3 regions of the Streptomyces sp. NPDC048142 genome follow, and region 3 is predicted to be linked to each of the others. Evidence: riboswitches for the same ligand, from Rfam matches in the RefSeq annotation. Region 3 holds a riboswitch; each other region holds the start of a gene.
What was found. A riboswitch is a leader RNA that binds a small molecule or an ion and turns the genes downstream of it on or off. The one in region 3 is predicted to bind thiamine pyrophosphate.
Positions count from the first base shown of each region.

Region 1: linked by a shared signal. The riboswitch ahead of ACGF2Y_RS02120 (thiamine ABC transporter substrate binding subunit) and the one ahead of thiO (glycine oxidase ThiO) in region 3 are both predicted to bind thiamine pyrophosphate.
Region 2: linked by a shared signal. The riboswitch ahead of thiC (phosphomethylpyrimidine synthase ThiC) and the one ahead of thiO (glycine oxidase ThiO) in region 3 are both predicted to bind thiamine pyrophosphate.

Region 1 is NZ_JBIDBC010000001.1:418,431-422,701, reverse strand. It holds gene ACGF2Y_RS02125 (ABC transporter permease) at 1-1,247, opposite strand, end outside; gene ACGF2Y_RS02120 (thiamine ABC transporter substrate binding subunit) at 1,331-2,428, opposite strand; TPP riboswitch at 2,510-2,626, opposite strand; gene rlmN (23S rRNA (adenine(2503)-C(2))-methyltransferase RlmN) at 2,716-3,822, opposite strand; gene ACGF2Y_RS02110 (phosphatidate cytidylyltransferase) at 3,923-4,271, opposite strand, start outside.
Region 2 is NZ_JBIDBC010000002.1:252,782-257,052, forward strand. It holds gene ACGF2Y_RS03740 (SsgA family sporulation/cell division regulator) at 1-206, shown strand, start outside; gene ACGF2Y_RS03745 (YibE/F family protein) at 228-1,562, opposite strand; TPP riboswitch at 1,635-1,768, shown strand; gene thiC (phosphomethylpyrimidine synthase ThiC) at 1,761-3,539, shown strand; gene ACGF2Y_RS03755 (DUF805 domain-containing protein) at 3,924-4,271, shown strand, end outside.
Region 3 is NZ_JBIDBC010000027.1:54,573-58,843, forward strand. It holds gene ACGF2Y_RS27830 (Rv2175c family DNA-binding protein) at 1-291, opposite strand, end outside; gene ACGF2Y_RS27835 (NAD(P)/FAD-dependent oxidoreductase) at 374-1,618, opposite strand; gene ACGF2Y_RS27840 (hypothetical protein) at 1,719-2,060, opposite strand; TPP riboswitch at 2,114-2,225, shown strand; gene thiO (glycine oxidase ThiO) at 2,223-3,413, shown strand; gene thiS (sulfur carrier protein ThiS) at 3,410-3,682, shown strand; gene ACGF2Y_RS27855 (thiazole synthase) at 3,685-4,271, shown strand, end outside.

The sequences.
Region 1 (4,271 bases), on a different contig from region 3:
ACGCCGACCAGCGCCTGCGCCAGCGGAACCAGGATCCAGGAGGTCCGCAGGTCGAGCGGCGGCTCGTCCAGGGTGATCAGGAAGCCGAAGCCGACCGTGACGGCGGACACCCCGAGCGGCAGCATCAGCAGCGCGTCGAAGCCGCGGACCAGCCGTCCGGCCCGCCGGGTCAGGGCCGCCGCCGCGAGCCCGCCGACGACGAGGGCGATGAGCGTCGCGACGAGCGCGTACCGCAGGGAGTTCCCGACGGCTTCCAGCGGCGGCACCAGGAAGGTGGAGGAGCCGCCCGACCCGGCGGACTGGAGGGCCCGGTAGTAGCCGAAGCCGTAACCGCCGGATCCGTCGAAGGACCGCTCCACCAGCACCCCGAGCGGCATCAGGATCAGCAGCAGCGCGGTGAGCAGGACACCGCCGAGCAGCGCCCACTGTCCGGGGCCGCGCGGCCGGCGGGAGGTCCGGGCCGGGTCGACGAGCTTCAGCGCCCGCTCCCGGCGGCGTACGGTCGCGGCGTGCACGGCGAGGATCCCGCCGACCGCGGCGAACTGCACCAGGGTCAGCACGGCGGCCGTCGGCAGGTCCAGCAGCTGCGCGGTCTGCCGGTAGATCTCCACCTCCAGGGTGGAGTACGCCGGTCCGCCGAGGATCTGCACGACGCCGAAGGAGGTGAAGGTGAAGAGGAAGACCATCAGCGCGGCGGCGGCGACGGCCGGGGCGAGCGCGGGCAACGTCACCCGGCGGAAAGCGGCGAACCGTCCGGCCCCCAGCACCCGGGCGGCCTCCTCCTGGCGGGGGTCCAGCTGCGACCACAGCCCGCCCACCGTGCGTACGACCACGGCGTAGTTGAAGAAGACATGGGCCAGCAGGATCGCCCACACGGTCGTGTCGAGGCGGACGCCCCACAGTTCGTCGAGGAGTCCGCCACGTCCGAGCAGCGCCAGGAACGCGGTGCCGACGACGACGGACGGCAGCACGAACGGCACCGTGACGACCGCCCGCAGCACCTGTTTGCCGGGGAAGTCGAAGCGGGCGAAGACATACGCCCCGGGCAGGGCGATCAACAGGGTGAGCGCGGTCGAGGCGAGGGCCTGCCAGGTGGTGAACCAGAGAACGCCGAGGATGTCCGGGCGGGCCAGCACCTCGCCGATCCGCCCGAGCTGCCAGTCGCCGCCCGCCTTGAGCCCGCGGCCGACGATCGCGGTCACGGGGTAGGCGAAGAACAGCGCGAAGAACGCGACGGGCACGGCCATCAGGCCGAGCCGCACCGCGGTCCCGCGCCGACCGGCCCCGCCACCGGCGGGCCGGACGGGCTCGGCGGCCTTCGCCTCGGGCCCTACTTCAGGACCAGCGACTGCCACGACTGGATCCACTGCTCACGGTTGGCGGCGATCTTCTCGGGCTCGACGGTGGGCGGCGTCTCGACGCTCTCGCCGAACTCGGTGAACAGCGCGGGGAGCTTCGTGTCCTTCACGACCGGGTTCACGAACATGTTCAGCGGCATGTCCTCCTGGAACGTCTTGCTGATCATGAAGTCCAGCAACGCCTTGCCGCCCGCCTCGTTCTTCGCCCCGGTCAGCAGCCCGGCGTACTCGGTCTGCCGGAAGCAGGTGCCGGTGGCGACCCCGGTGGGGGCCTCCTTGGGCTGCGGGTCGGCGTAGAGCACCTCGACGGGCGGGCTGGAGGCGTAGCTGACGACGAGCGGCCGGTCCGCGTTGGCCTTCTTGCCGCCCGCGGAGCCGGAGAACTCCTCGTTGTACGCCTGCTCCCAGCCGTCGACGACCTTGACGCCGTTGGCCTTCAGCTTCTTCCAGTACGCCTCGTAGCCGTCCTCGCCCTGGGTGGCGATGGTGCCGAGGAGGAAGCCGAGACCGGGCGAGGAGCTCGCGGCGTTCTCGGTGACGAGGAGGTTCTTGTACGCGGGCTCGATCAGGTCCTCGAAGGTCTTCGGCGGCGCGAGCTTCTTGTCGGCGAAGTACTTCTTGTCGTAGTTGACGCAGATGTCTCCGGTGTCGACGGGCGTCACCCGGTGCTTCTCGTCCGTCTGCGTGTCCGCCGCGACCGTGTCCAGGCCCTTGGCCTCGTACGCGGTGAACAGACCGTTGTCGAGGGCGCGGGAGAGCAGGGTGTTGTCGACGCCGAAGAAGACGTCGCCGCGCGGGGAGCCCTTGGTGAGGATCTCCTGGTTGAGCGCGGCTCCGGCGTCGCCGCTCTTGAGGATCTCGACGGTGTAACCGGTCTCCTCGGCAAACGCCTTCAGCACCCCGTCCGAGACGCTGAAGGAGTCGTGGCTGACCAGGGTCACGGTCTTGGAGCCGGTGCCCTTGGACGCCCCGGAGCCCGCGGGACCGTCGTCGCTGCCGCAGCCCGCGAGCACGGTGACGCCGAGAGCGGCGGCGAGCGCGGCCGCCGCGTACTTCGTGGTGGTGTTCATGTGATTCCTCCTGGAGGTGACCAGGAAGAGACGCGGCCCCGCCCGCTGTCCGGCGAACCGGAAGCGGGCAGGGCGCAACAGCTTGAGTAAGGTCCGAACTTCCTACCCGGAATGACCCGGGCGAGGTTCAGAGGGTCTGCGGCCAACCTGTCCTTGGTGCCGCACTCTCAGCGCTGTGGCGCTCCCCTGTCGGAATATGAAGTTGATTTCGGCCCAGGCTACACCGGCGGTTTTCGGCCGGGCCGTGCGGTCTCCGGTCTTTGCGCGGTCGCTGCTGCGCCGAGGTCTCAGCGCTCGGAGGCCGCCAGCTGCCCGCAGGCTCCGTCGATCTCCTGGCCACGGGTGTCCCGGACGGTGACTGGCACGCCGTGGGCCGCGATGGCCTCGACGAACGCCTTCTCGTCCTCGGGCCGCGAGGCGGTCCACTTGGAGCCGGGCGTGGGGTTCAGCGGGATCAGGTTGACGTGCACCCGCTTGCCCTTGAGCAGCCGGCCGAGCAGGTCGCCGCGCCAGGCCTGGTCGTTGATGTCCCGGATCAGGGCGTACTCGATGGAGATCCGGCGGCCGGACTTCTCGGCGTACTCCCAGGCGGCGTCCAGCACCTCGCGGACGTTCCACCGGGTGTTGACGGGGACCAGGGTGTCGCGCAGCTCGTCGTCCGGGGCGTGCAGCGAGACGGCGAGGCGGCACTTGAAGCCCTCGTCGGAGAAGCGCAGCATGGCCGGGACAAGGCCCACGGTGGAAACGGTGATCCCGCGCTGCGAGAGGCCGAGGCCGTCCGGCTCCGGGTCGGTGAGCCGGCGGATCGCGCCGACCACGCGGTTGTAGTTGGCGAGCGGCTCGCCCATGCCCATGAAGACGATGTTGGAGAGCCGCGCGGGGCCGCCGGGCACCTCGCCGTCGCGCAGGGCGCGCATGCCGTCGACGATCTGGTGCACGATCTCGGCGGTCGACAGGTTGCGGTCGAGGCCGGCCTGCCCGGTGGCGCAGAAGGGGCAGTTCATTCCGCAGCCGGCCTGCGAGGAGATGCACATGGTGACGCGCTCCGGGTACCGCATCAGGACGGACTCGACGAGCGTCCCGTCGTGCAGCTTCCACAGGGTCTTGCGTGTCGTGTCGTCGTCGCAGCTGATGTGCCGGATCACGGACATCAGGTCGGGGAACAGCGCCTCGGCGAGCTTCTCCCGCGACGCGGCCGGGATGTTGGTCCACTCGGCCGGGTCGTGCGCGTACCGCGCGAAGTAGTGCTGCGAGAGCTGCTGGGCGCGGAACGGCTTCTCACCGGTCGCGGCGACCGCTTCCTTGCGCTCGGCGGGCGTGAGGTCGGCGAGGTGCCGCGGCGGCTTCTTGGCTCCGCGGGGCGCGACGAAAGTGAGTTCTCCGGGCTTAGGCATGGTTCATCCAGTGTGGCAGACAGACGGGTGAGGGCCCGCCGCCCTGTGGACAACGGACCCTCACTCGAAGAACGTGCAGGTGGGAAGGGGTGTCTGGCGCTCAGCCCGAACCCACGAACAGCACCAGCAGCAGCCAGACGACCGGTGCGGTGGGCAGCAGCGAGTCCAGCCGGTCCATGATGCCGCCGTGGCCGGGGAGCAGGGTGCCCATGTCCTTGATCCCGAGGTCCCGCTTGATCATGGACTCGCCGAGGTCGCCGAGGGTGGCGCTGGCGGCGACCGCGAAGCCGAGCAGCAGGCCCTGCCACCAGGCGCCGCCGTCGATCAGGAACTCCATGCACAGCGCGCCGGCGACCATCGCGAAGCCCACGGCTCCGAACAGGCCCTCACGGGTCTTGCCGGGGCTGATGCGCGGGGCGAGCTTGTGCTTGCCGAAGCGCCAGCCGACC
Region 2 (4,271 bases), on a different contig from region 3:
CCGAGGGCCTCGGAGATGTGCACATCCGGCTCCAGGTCGGTGCGGACCGTGCGCTGTTCCGGGCGGGTACGGCACCGCTGGTGGCGTTTCTCGACCGGACGGACAAGCTCGTACCGCTCGGTCAGGAGCACACGCTGGGTGACTTCGACGGGAACCTGGAGGATGCGCTGGGCCGCATCCTCGCCGAGGAGCAGAACGCGGGCTGACCGGGTGTACCCGGCGGCTCGTCATCCCTTCCTGCGACGACGGCCCCGTCCGGACCGCGCGGGCGCGGCCGTAGCCGCCTGTGCGCCGCCGGACCCCGGGCGGTCCGCGGAGACGACCAGCGCGGCGAGCGCCGTGGTCACCGGCACCGAGGCGACCAGGCCGATCGACCCGACCAGTGTGCGGACGATCTCCTCGGCGACCAACTCGCTGTTGGCCACCGTCCCCACACTGCTCTGGGCGATGGAGAAGAGCAGCAGCAGCGGCAACGCCGCGCCCGCGTACGCCAGCACCAGCGTGTTGACCACCGAGGCGATGTGGTCCCTTCCGATCCGGATACCTGCCCGGTACAGCCCCTTCCAACCCATCTGCGGGTCCGCCTGGTGCAGTTCCCAGACGGCGGAGGTCTGGGTGACCGTCACATCGTCGAGCACCCCGAGCGAACCGATGATGACGCCGGCCAGCAGCAGACCGCTCATATCGATGTCCGGGTACAGGCCGTGGATGAGGCCGGTGTTGTCGTCGGTGTTGCCGCTCAGGCTCGCCCAGTCGATGAACAGGGAGCCCAGCAGCCCGATCAACAGCAGCGAGATCAGCGTGCCGACGACTGCGACCGACGTACGGGCCGTCACCCCGTGGCAGAGATAGAGGGCCGCCAGCATGATCGCGCTGGCCCCGATCACCGCCACGACCAGCGGATTCGATCCCTGCAGGATCGCCGGCAGGATGAACAGGGTCAGCACGGCGAACGACACGGCCAACGCCACCAGCGCCATCACCCCGCGCATCCTGCCCACCGCGACCACCGCCAGCGCGAAGATCCCGGCCAGCAGCGCCATCGGAATCTTCCGGTCCACGTCGGTCACGGAGTACTGGAGGTCGCGCGGCGCGTCGGGGGCGTACGCCACGACCACGCCCTGCCCTTCGCTCAGCTGGCGGGGCGCGTCCGGCTGGACCACCTCGACGAACCTGCGGCCCTTGTCGTCGCCGCTGGTCACCTCGATGGTGGCCTTCGAGCACTCCCCCTCCTGCTCGTTGACGGCCTCCCGGCCCGAGGGTGTGGAGGTGTCGCCGGTCGGGGGCACCTGCGCGGCGTTGACGTCCGCGCAGTCGACCTTGTCGACCTGGACGACCCTGCCGTCCTGGGTCTGCCGGTCGAATCCGACGCCGGTGCGCTCGTGGTCGGGCACGCCACCGGGCCAGAACGCGATCAGGCCGACGACGACCGCCGTCGCGAACGGGATCAGTACGGCGGCGATGACCTTGCGCAGGTGCTTGGAGACCGGGGCGGCCGGTCCGTGGCTGTGGGTGTGGCCCTGGGGCGGCTGGGGCGAGGGGTCGCTCTGGGGAGAGGTCACGGGTCGATCATCGCAAGAACGGGAGGACCCTCTCTGGTCAGCTCGCCGGGAAGGACGCTAGCGTGGAGGCACCTTTGTACACGCGGGAGCTCGGAGCACCGGGCTGAGAGGGCGCTGATCGCCGTACATCCGTACGGGACTCGCTGCGCCGACCGCCGAACCTGTTACCGGGTAATGCCGGCGTAGGGAGTAGGTCTCATGACCACAGCGGACGCACGCACGCCTGCCTCCGATCGGAACGACGACGAGGCCGGGAAGTCCATCGGCTGGCACAAGGGGTACGTCCAGGGCTCGCGCCCGGACCTCCGGGTGCCGGTCCGACAGGTGCACCTCACCAACGGCAAGGACGTGACGCTGTACGACACGTCGGGGCCGTACACCGATCCCACCATCGACACCGATGTCCGCCGCGGCCTCGCGCCGCTGCGGGAGAACTGGATCATCGCCCGCGGCGACACGGGGGAGTACGCGGGCCGTCCGGCCCGCCCCGAGGACGACGGGCTCAAGCACACCTCGCCGCGCGGCGGACTGCGCAACCTCGACGCCGTGTTCCCCGGCCGCCCGCGCCAGCCGCGCCGCAGCCGCGACGGGCGCCCCGTCACCCAGCTCGCGTACGCCCGACGGGGGGAGATCACCCCGGAGATGGAGTACGTGGCGATCCGGGAGAACGTGGCGGCCGAGGTCGTCCGCGAGGAGATCGCGCAGGGCAGGGCGGTGCTGCCCGCCAACGTCAACCACCCCGAGATCGAGCCGATGATCATCGGTAAGCGGTTCCTGGTGAAGGTCAATGCCAACATCGGCAACTCGGCCGTCACCTCCTCCATCGAGGAGGAGGTGGACAAGATGACCTGGGCGACGAAGTGGGGCGCCGACACCGTCATGGACCTGTCCACCGGCCGCAACATCCACACCACCCGTGAATGGGTGCTGCGCAACTCCCCCGTGCCGATCGGCACCGTCCCGCTCTACCAGGCCCTGGAGAAGGTCGACGGCCGGGCCGAGGAGCTGACCTGGGAGATCTACAAGGACACCGTCATCGAGCAGGCCGAGCAGGGCGTGGACTACATGACGGTGCACGCCGGCGTGCGCCTGCCGTACGTCCCGCTGACGGCCCGTCGTAAGACCGGGATCGTCTCGCGCGGCGGCTCGATCATGGCGGCCTGGTGTCTCGCGCACCACAAGGAGTCGTTCCTCTACGAGCACTTCGAGGAGCTCTGCGAGATCCTCGCGACGTACGACGTCACCTACTCGCTCGGCGACGGGCTGCGCCCCGGCTCGATCGCGGACGCCAACGACGAGGCGCAGTTCGCCGAGCTGCGCACACTGGGCGAGCTGAACACGGTCGCCAAGCGGTTCGGCGTCCAGACCATGATCGAGGGCCCGGGGCATGTCCCGATGCACAAGATCAAGGAGAACATCGACCTCCAGCAGGAGATCTGCGAGGAGGCGCCGTTCTACACACTCGGCCCGCTGACCACGGACGTCGCGCCCGCCTACGACCACATCACCTCCGGTATCGGCGCCGCGATGATCGCCTGGTGGGGCACGGCGATGCTCTGCTACGTCACGCCCAAGGAGCACCTGGGGCTGCCCAACCGGGACGATGTGAAGACGGGCGTGATCACCTACAAGATCGCCGCCCACGCGGCCGACCTCGCCAAGGGGCACCCGGGCGCGCAGGAGTGGGATGACGCGCTGTCCGACGCGCGGTTCGAGTTCCGGTGGGAGGACCAGTTCAATCTGGCCCTCGACCCGGACACCGCGCGGGAGTTCCACGACGAGACGCTGCCCGCCGAACCGGCGAAGACGGCGCACTTCTGCTCGATGTGCGGGCCGAAGTTCTGCTCGATGAAGATCTCCCAGGACATCCGGCGTCAGCACGGCGGTTCGCAGGAGGAGATCGAGCAGGGCATGGCCGAGAAGTCGAAGGAGTTCGCGGCCGCCGGCAACCGGGTCTACCTGCCCATCGCCGACTGACCCGCCCCGGCCGCCGGCCCGTCCCCGGCGGTCGGGGCCTCCCCGTCCCCGGCGGTCGGGTCCTTCTCGGGTCCGGCGGTCGGGTCCTCCTCGGGACCTGCGGCCCCGGTCGGCCGAGGCGCGATCACGTAGCACCGATGCCGATCCGGCCAGGAGGCTATGGGCGTTTCCTGCCCTATTGGGTAACTGCCGCCATTTCACGGTTGTTTGGCATGGTTGGCCACCTTGTTAAGCGACAGTATGGATACGGTCGTGTGGCAGCTTTATGTACGTTTGGCCCGCAGCTCACCAGCCCTTGACCCTTTGCTTATCTGTGGCTTACTTTCCGGCTAGCTTGGCTGAGAATTGGCGGCCCTTGAACAGGGGCCCGGGGAGGGAATCACCATGGACTGGTACCTGGCAGTACTCAAGAACTACGCAGGCTTCAGCGGACGCGCGCGCCGCAAGGAGTACTGGATGTTCACGCTCATCAGCGTCGGCATCAGCGTGGTGCTCTCGATCATCGGTGGCCTGATCGGCGCGGACTTCCTGTCCTTCATCTACAGCGTCGCGATTCTCGTTCCGACGCTCGCTGTCGGCGTGCGCCGCCTGCACGACACCGGTCGTTCCGGCTGGTGGCTGCTGATCGCGCTCATCCCGCTGGTCGGCGCCATCATCCTGATCGTCTTCCTCGCCTCGGAGGGCAAGCCGGAGGCGAACCAGCACGGCGTCAACCCGAAGCTGGCCCCGCAG
Region 3 (4,271 bases):
GGGCAGGGTCGGGTCGGGAGTGAAGAGCCACTCCAGCATCTCTTCGTCGGAATAGCCGTCGTCCCTCAGGAGGGTCAGGGTGCCGGAGAGGCCCTTGACCACCTTGTCGCCGTCGATGAAGGCGGCGGGCACCTGGAGCGTCCGGTTCTCACCACGGCGTACGGCGATGAGCTGGCCCTCCTTGACCAGCTGCCGTACGCGCGTCACCTGGACATCGAGCATTTCCGCGATGTCGGGAAGGTGGAGCCAGGCGGGGACGAGAGCATCGGTCTTTGCGTCAATCTCGGTCACAGGGACAAGCGTGCCATCCAGGACTGACAGTCGGTAGCCGGGCCGACCGTACGGGGGTGGGCCGCGGCGGGTCCCGGGCCCCTCACAGGGCGGCGGACTTCAGTGGTACGGCGGGGTCGGCCACCTTCTCCGGGTCCAGGACGGCCCCCGATTCGATGAGCCTGCGGCCCTGTGCGAGGTCGCGCGGGCGCCCCACGGCGAGCACGGCGGCCAGCGCGCCGTCGCGCAGCCAGCACACCGACCAGGCCGCGTCCGCCCCGTCGCCGCGCCACAGCAGGGTGTCGGCGACCGCGTGGTGGCCGGCGTACTGCACGAAGCGGCCGAACTGCTCGGACCAGAAGTACGGGACGGGGTCGTGGACGGGGAGCGGTCCGCCGTCCTGGACGGCCATGATCGCGGCGGCCGCGGTGCGCGGGCCCTGGAGGGCGTTGTCCCAGTGGTGGATCAGCAGGCGTGTCCCGTAGCGGGCGGAGGGGAAGGAGGCGCAGTCCCCGACCGCGTACACATCGGGCAGCGAGGTGCGCAGCGCGCTGTCGGCGGTGACCGAGCCGTCCGGGCCGAGTGCGACCCCGGAGCCGGCCAGCCAGTCGGTGGCGGGGCGCGCGCCGATGCCGACGACCACGGCCCCGGCGGGCAGGATGCGGCCGTCCGCGAGGATGACGGCCCCCTCCTCGACGCGGTCGACCCGCGCCCCGGTGAGGAGTTCGGCGCCGCTGTCGGCGTACCAGTCGGCCATCGGGGCGGCCACCTCGGCGGGCAGGGTGCCCGCGAGCGGGCGGGCGGCGGCCTCGACGACGGTGACCGCGCAGCCCGCGGCACGGGCGGCGGTGGCGAACTCCGCGCCGATCCAGCCCGCCCCGACGACGACCACGTCGTGCTGCCGCTCCAGGACGGGCCGCAGCCGGGCGGCGTCGTCGAGGGTGCGCAGCAGATGGACGCCGGGCACGCCTTCGGTGCCGGGCAGGGTCAGGGGCTCCGCGCCGGTCGCCAGGACCAGGGCGTCGTAGGGAACCGGCCCGTCGGCGGTGTCCAGCACGTGGTCGGCGGCGCGCAGGGCGGTGACGTGCAGGCCCAGGCGCAGGGTGATGTCCAGCGCCTCGAAGTCGACGTCGAAGGCGGAGTCCTCGGCCTTGCCCAGCAGCACGGCCTTGGACAGCGGCGGTCGGTCGTAGGGCTGGTGGGGCTCGGCGCCGATCAGGGTGACCGGCCCGGTGAAGCCCGCCTCGCGCAGGGCCACGGCGCTCTGCACGCCCGCCATGCCCGCCCCGACGACCACGACGTGCCGTGTCCGCTGCCGCGCCGCCCGCTGCTCTGTCTGCTCGCTCACCTGTCCACCTTATTCAACTGACGGACTGCCAGGTAGGGGGTCGCGGGGAAGGAGCTGCGGGGACGCGGGGAACGAGGCCGAGGGGCCCCGGGGAACGGGCTCAGGAAGCGAGCTCTTCCACCACGCTGGTCCCGCTGCCCTCCTGGGACTCCCAGGCCCACCGCTCCTCCAGCCGCACCCGGCCGTCCGCGAGGTCGACGACCGTGGAGAGACAGTGCCCGGACGAGGTCGTTCCGTCCTGTTTGAGCTGCACGTAACGGAAGTCCAGCACGTCCCCGGCCCGGGTGCCGACGAGATGGCCGCGGACCACGTCGCCGCCCGCGTACTCGGCCCAGATCCGGCCGTCCCGCTCGTGGTAGGTGAAGCGGGTGCGGGTGCCGACCTGGCCGGGCGCCTGGTCGGCGACCGGGGCCAGGACGAGTCCGTCGAGTGAACGGGCCACGGTGGCTGCTCCCTTGACTGTGCCATGGGCGAGTGGGTTTAGGGTGGCCAAGGTAGAACACTCGCGGGAGCCCGGACGCACCGGGCTGAGAGGGAGGCTGGCGGCCTCCGACCGTACGAACCTGCTCCGGGTCATGCCGGCGAAGGGAGGGGCTGGACACCCATGCGTATCTCGCGGAGAACCTCCGGATCCGACGTCCTCGTCATCGGGGGCGGAATCATCGGCCTGGTCACCGCGTGGCGGGCCGCCCAGCGGGGGCTGGGCGTCACCGTGGCGGATCCCGCACCGGGCGGCGGCGCCGCACAGGTCGCGGCGGGCATGCTGGCGGCCGTCACCGAACTGCACTACGGCGAGCAGATGCTGCTCGGGCTCAACCTCGCCTCCGCCGCCCGCTATCCGGCGTTCGTGGCCGAGCTGGAGGAGGCGAGCGGCCGGGACACCGGCTTCCGCGCCTGCGGGACGCTCGCCGTCGCCCTGGACTCCGACGACCGGGCGCATCTGCGCGAACTGCACGCCCTCCAGGAGCGTTCGGGCCTGGAGTCGACCTGGCTGAGCGGCCGTGAGTGCCGCCGCCTGGAGCCGATGCTGGCCCCGGGCGTCCGGGGCGGCCTCCGGGTCGACGGCGACCACCAGGTGGATCCGCGCCGCCTCGCCGCGGCGCTGCTGACCGCGTGCGAGCGGGCCGGGGTCGTGTTCCGCCGGACCACCGCCGAGCGGCTCACCGTCGCCGGGGGCCGGGCCGCCGGGGCGCTGCTCGGCGACGGCACGGAGTTCGCGGCCGATCAGGTCGTGCTCGCCGCGGGCAGTCTCAGCGGCCGGCTCGCGGGGCTCCCGCCGGAGCTCGTACCGCCGGTCAGACCGGTCAAGGGCCAGGTCATCCGGCTCACCGTGCCCCCGGCGTACGCCCCCTTCCTCGGCCGTACCGTGCGCGCCGTGGTCCGGGGCGGCCATCTCTACCTCGTGCCGCGCGAGAACGGCGAGCTGGTGATCGGCGCCACCAGCGAGGAGATGGGCTGGGACACCACGGTCACCGCCGGCGGGGTGTACGAGCTGCTGCGCGACGCCCACGAGCTGGTGCCCGGCATCACCGAGCTGCCGCTCACCGAGACCCTGGCCGGTCTGCGCCCCGCGTCGCCCGACAACGCCCCGCTGCTCGGCCCGACCGCCCTGCCCGGCCTGCTGCTCGCCACCGGCCACCACCGCAACGGCGTCCTGCTGACCCCCGTCACCGGGGACGCGATGGCCGACGCCCTCACCACCGGCGAGCTGCCCGAGACGGCCCGCCCCTTCGCCCCCGGCCGGTTCGCACCGGCACTCCCCGCCGCCCCCGCACTCCAGGAGCAGCCCGCATGACCCAGCAGCCCACCGCGCCGGAGCCCGCCTCCGCCCCGGCCTCCGCTCCCGTACCGTCCGGGGCTTCGGTTTCCGTCTCGGTGAACGGGGAAGCCCGTGCCGTCCCCGCCGGGACGGCCCTGGACGCCCTCGTGGCCACCCTGACCCCGGCCCGCTCCGGAGTCGCCGTCGCCGTCAACGAGAGCGTCGTCCCGCGCGGCCGGTGGGCCGCCACGCCGCTCGGCGAGGGCGACCGCGTCGAGGTACTGACCGCCGTGCAGGGAGGCTGACCATGTCGGACGACGTCTTCACGCTGGGTCCTGCCACGTTCGGCTCCCGGCTGATCATGGGCACCGGCGGTGCCCCGAGCCTGGAGGTGCTGGAGCGTTCGCTGATCGCCTCCGGCACCGAGCTGACCACCGTCGCGATGCGCCGGCTGGACCCGACCGTGCGGGGTTCGGTGCTCTCGGTGCTGGAGCGGCTCTCCATCCAGGTCCTGCCGAACACCGCGGGCTGCTTCACCGCGGGCGAGGCGGTGCTGACCGCCCGGCTGGCCCGGGAGGCGCTCGGCACCGACTGGGTGAAGCTGGAGGTGATGGCCGACGAACGGACCCTGCTGCCCGACACCGTCGAGCTGCTGGACGCGGCGGAGATCCTGGTCGACGACGGGTTCGTCGTGCTGCCGTACACCAACGACGATCCGGTCCTGGCCCGGAAGCTGGAGGACGTGGGGTGCGCGGCGATCATGCCGCTCGGCTCTCCCATCGGCTCCGGGCTCGGCATCCGCAACCCGCACAACTTCGAGCTGATCGTCGAGCGGGCCGGGGTGCCGGTGATCCTCGACGCCGGCGCCGGGACGGCCTCGGACGCGGCGCAGGC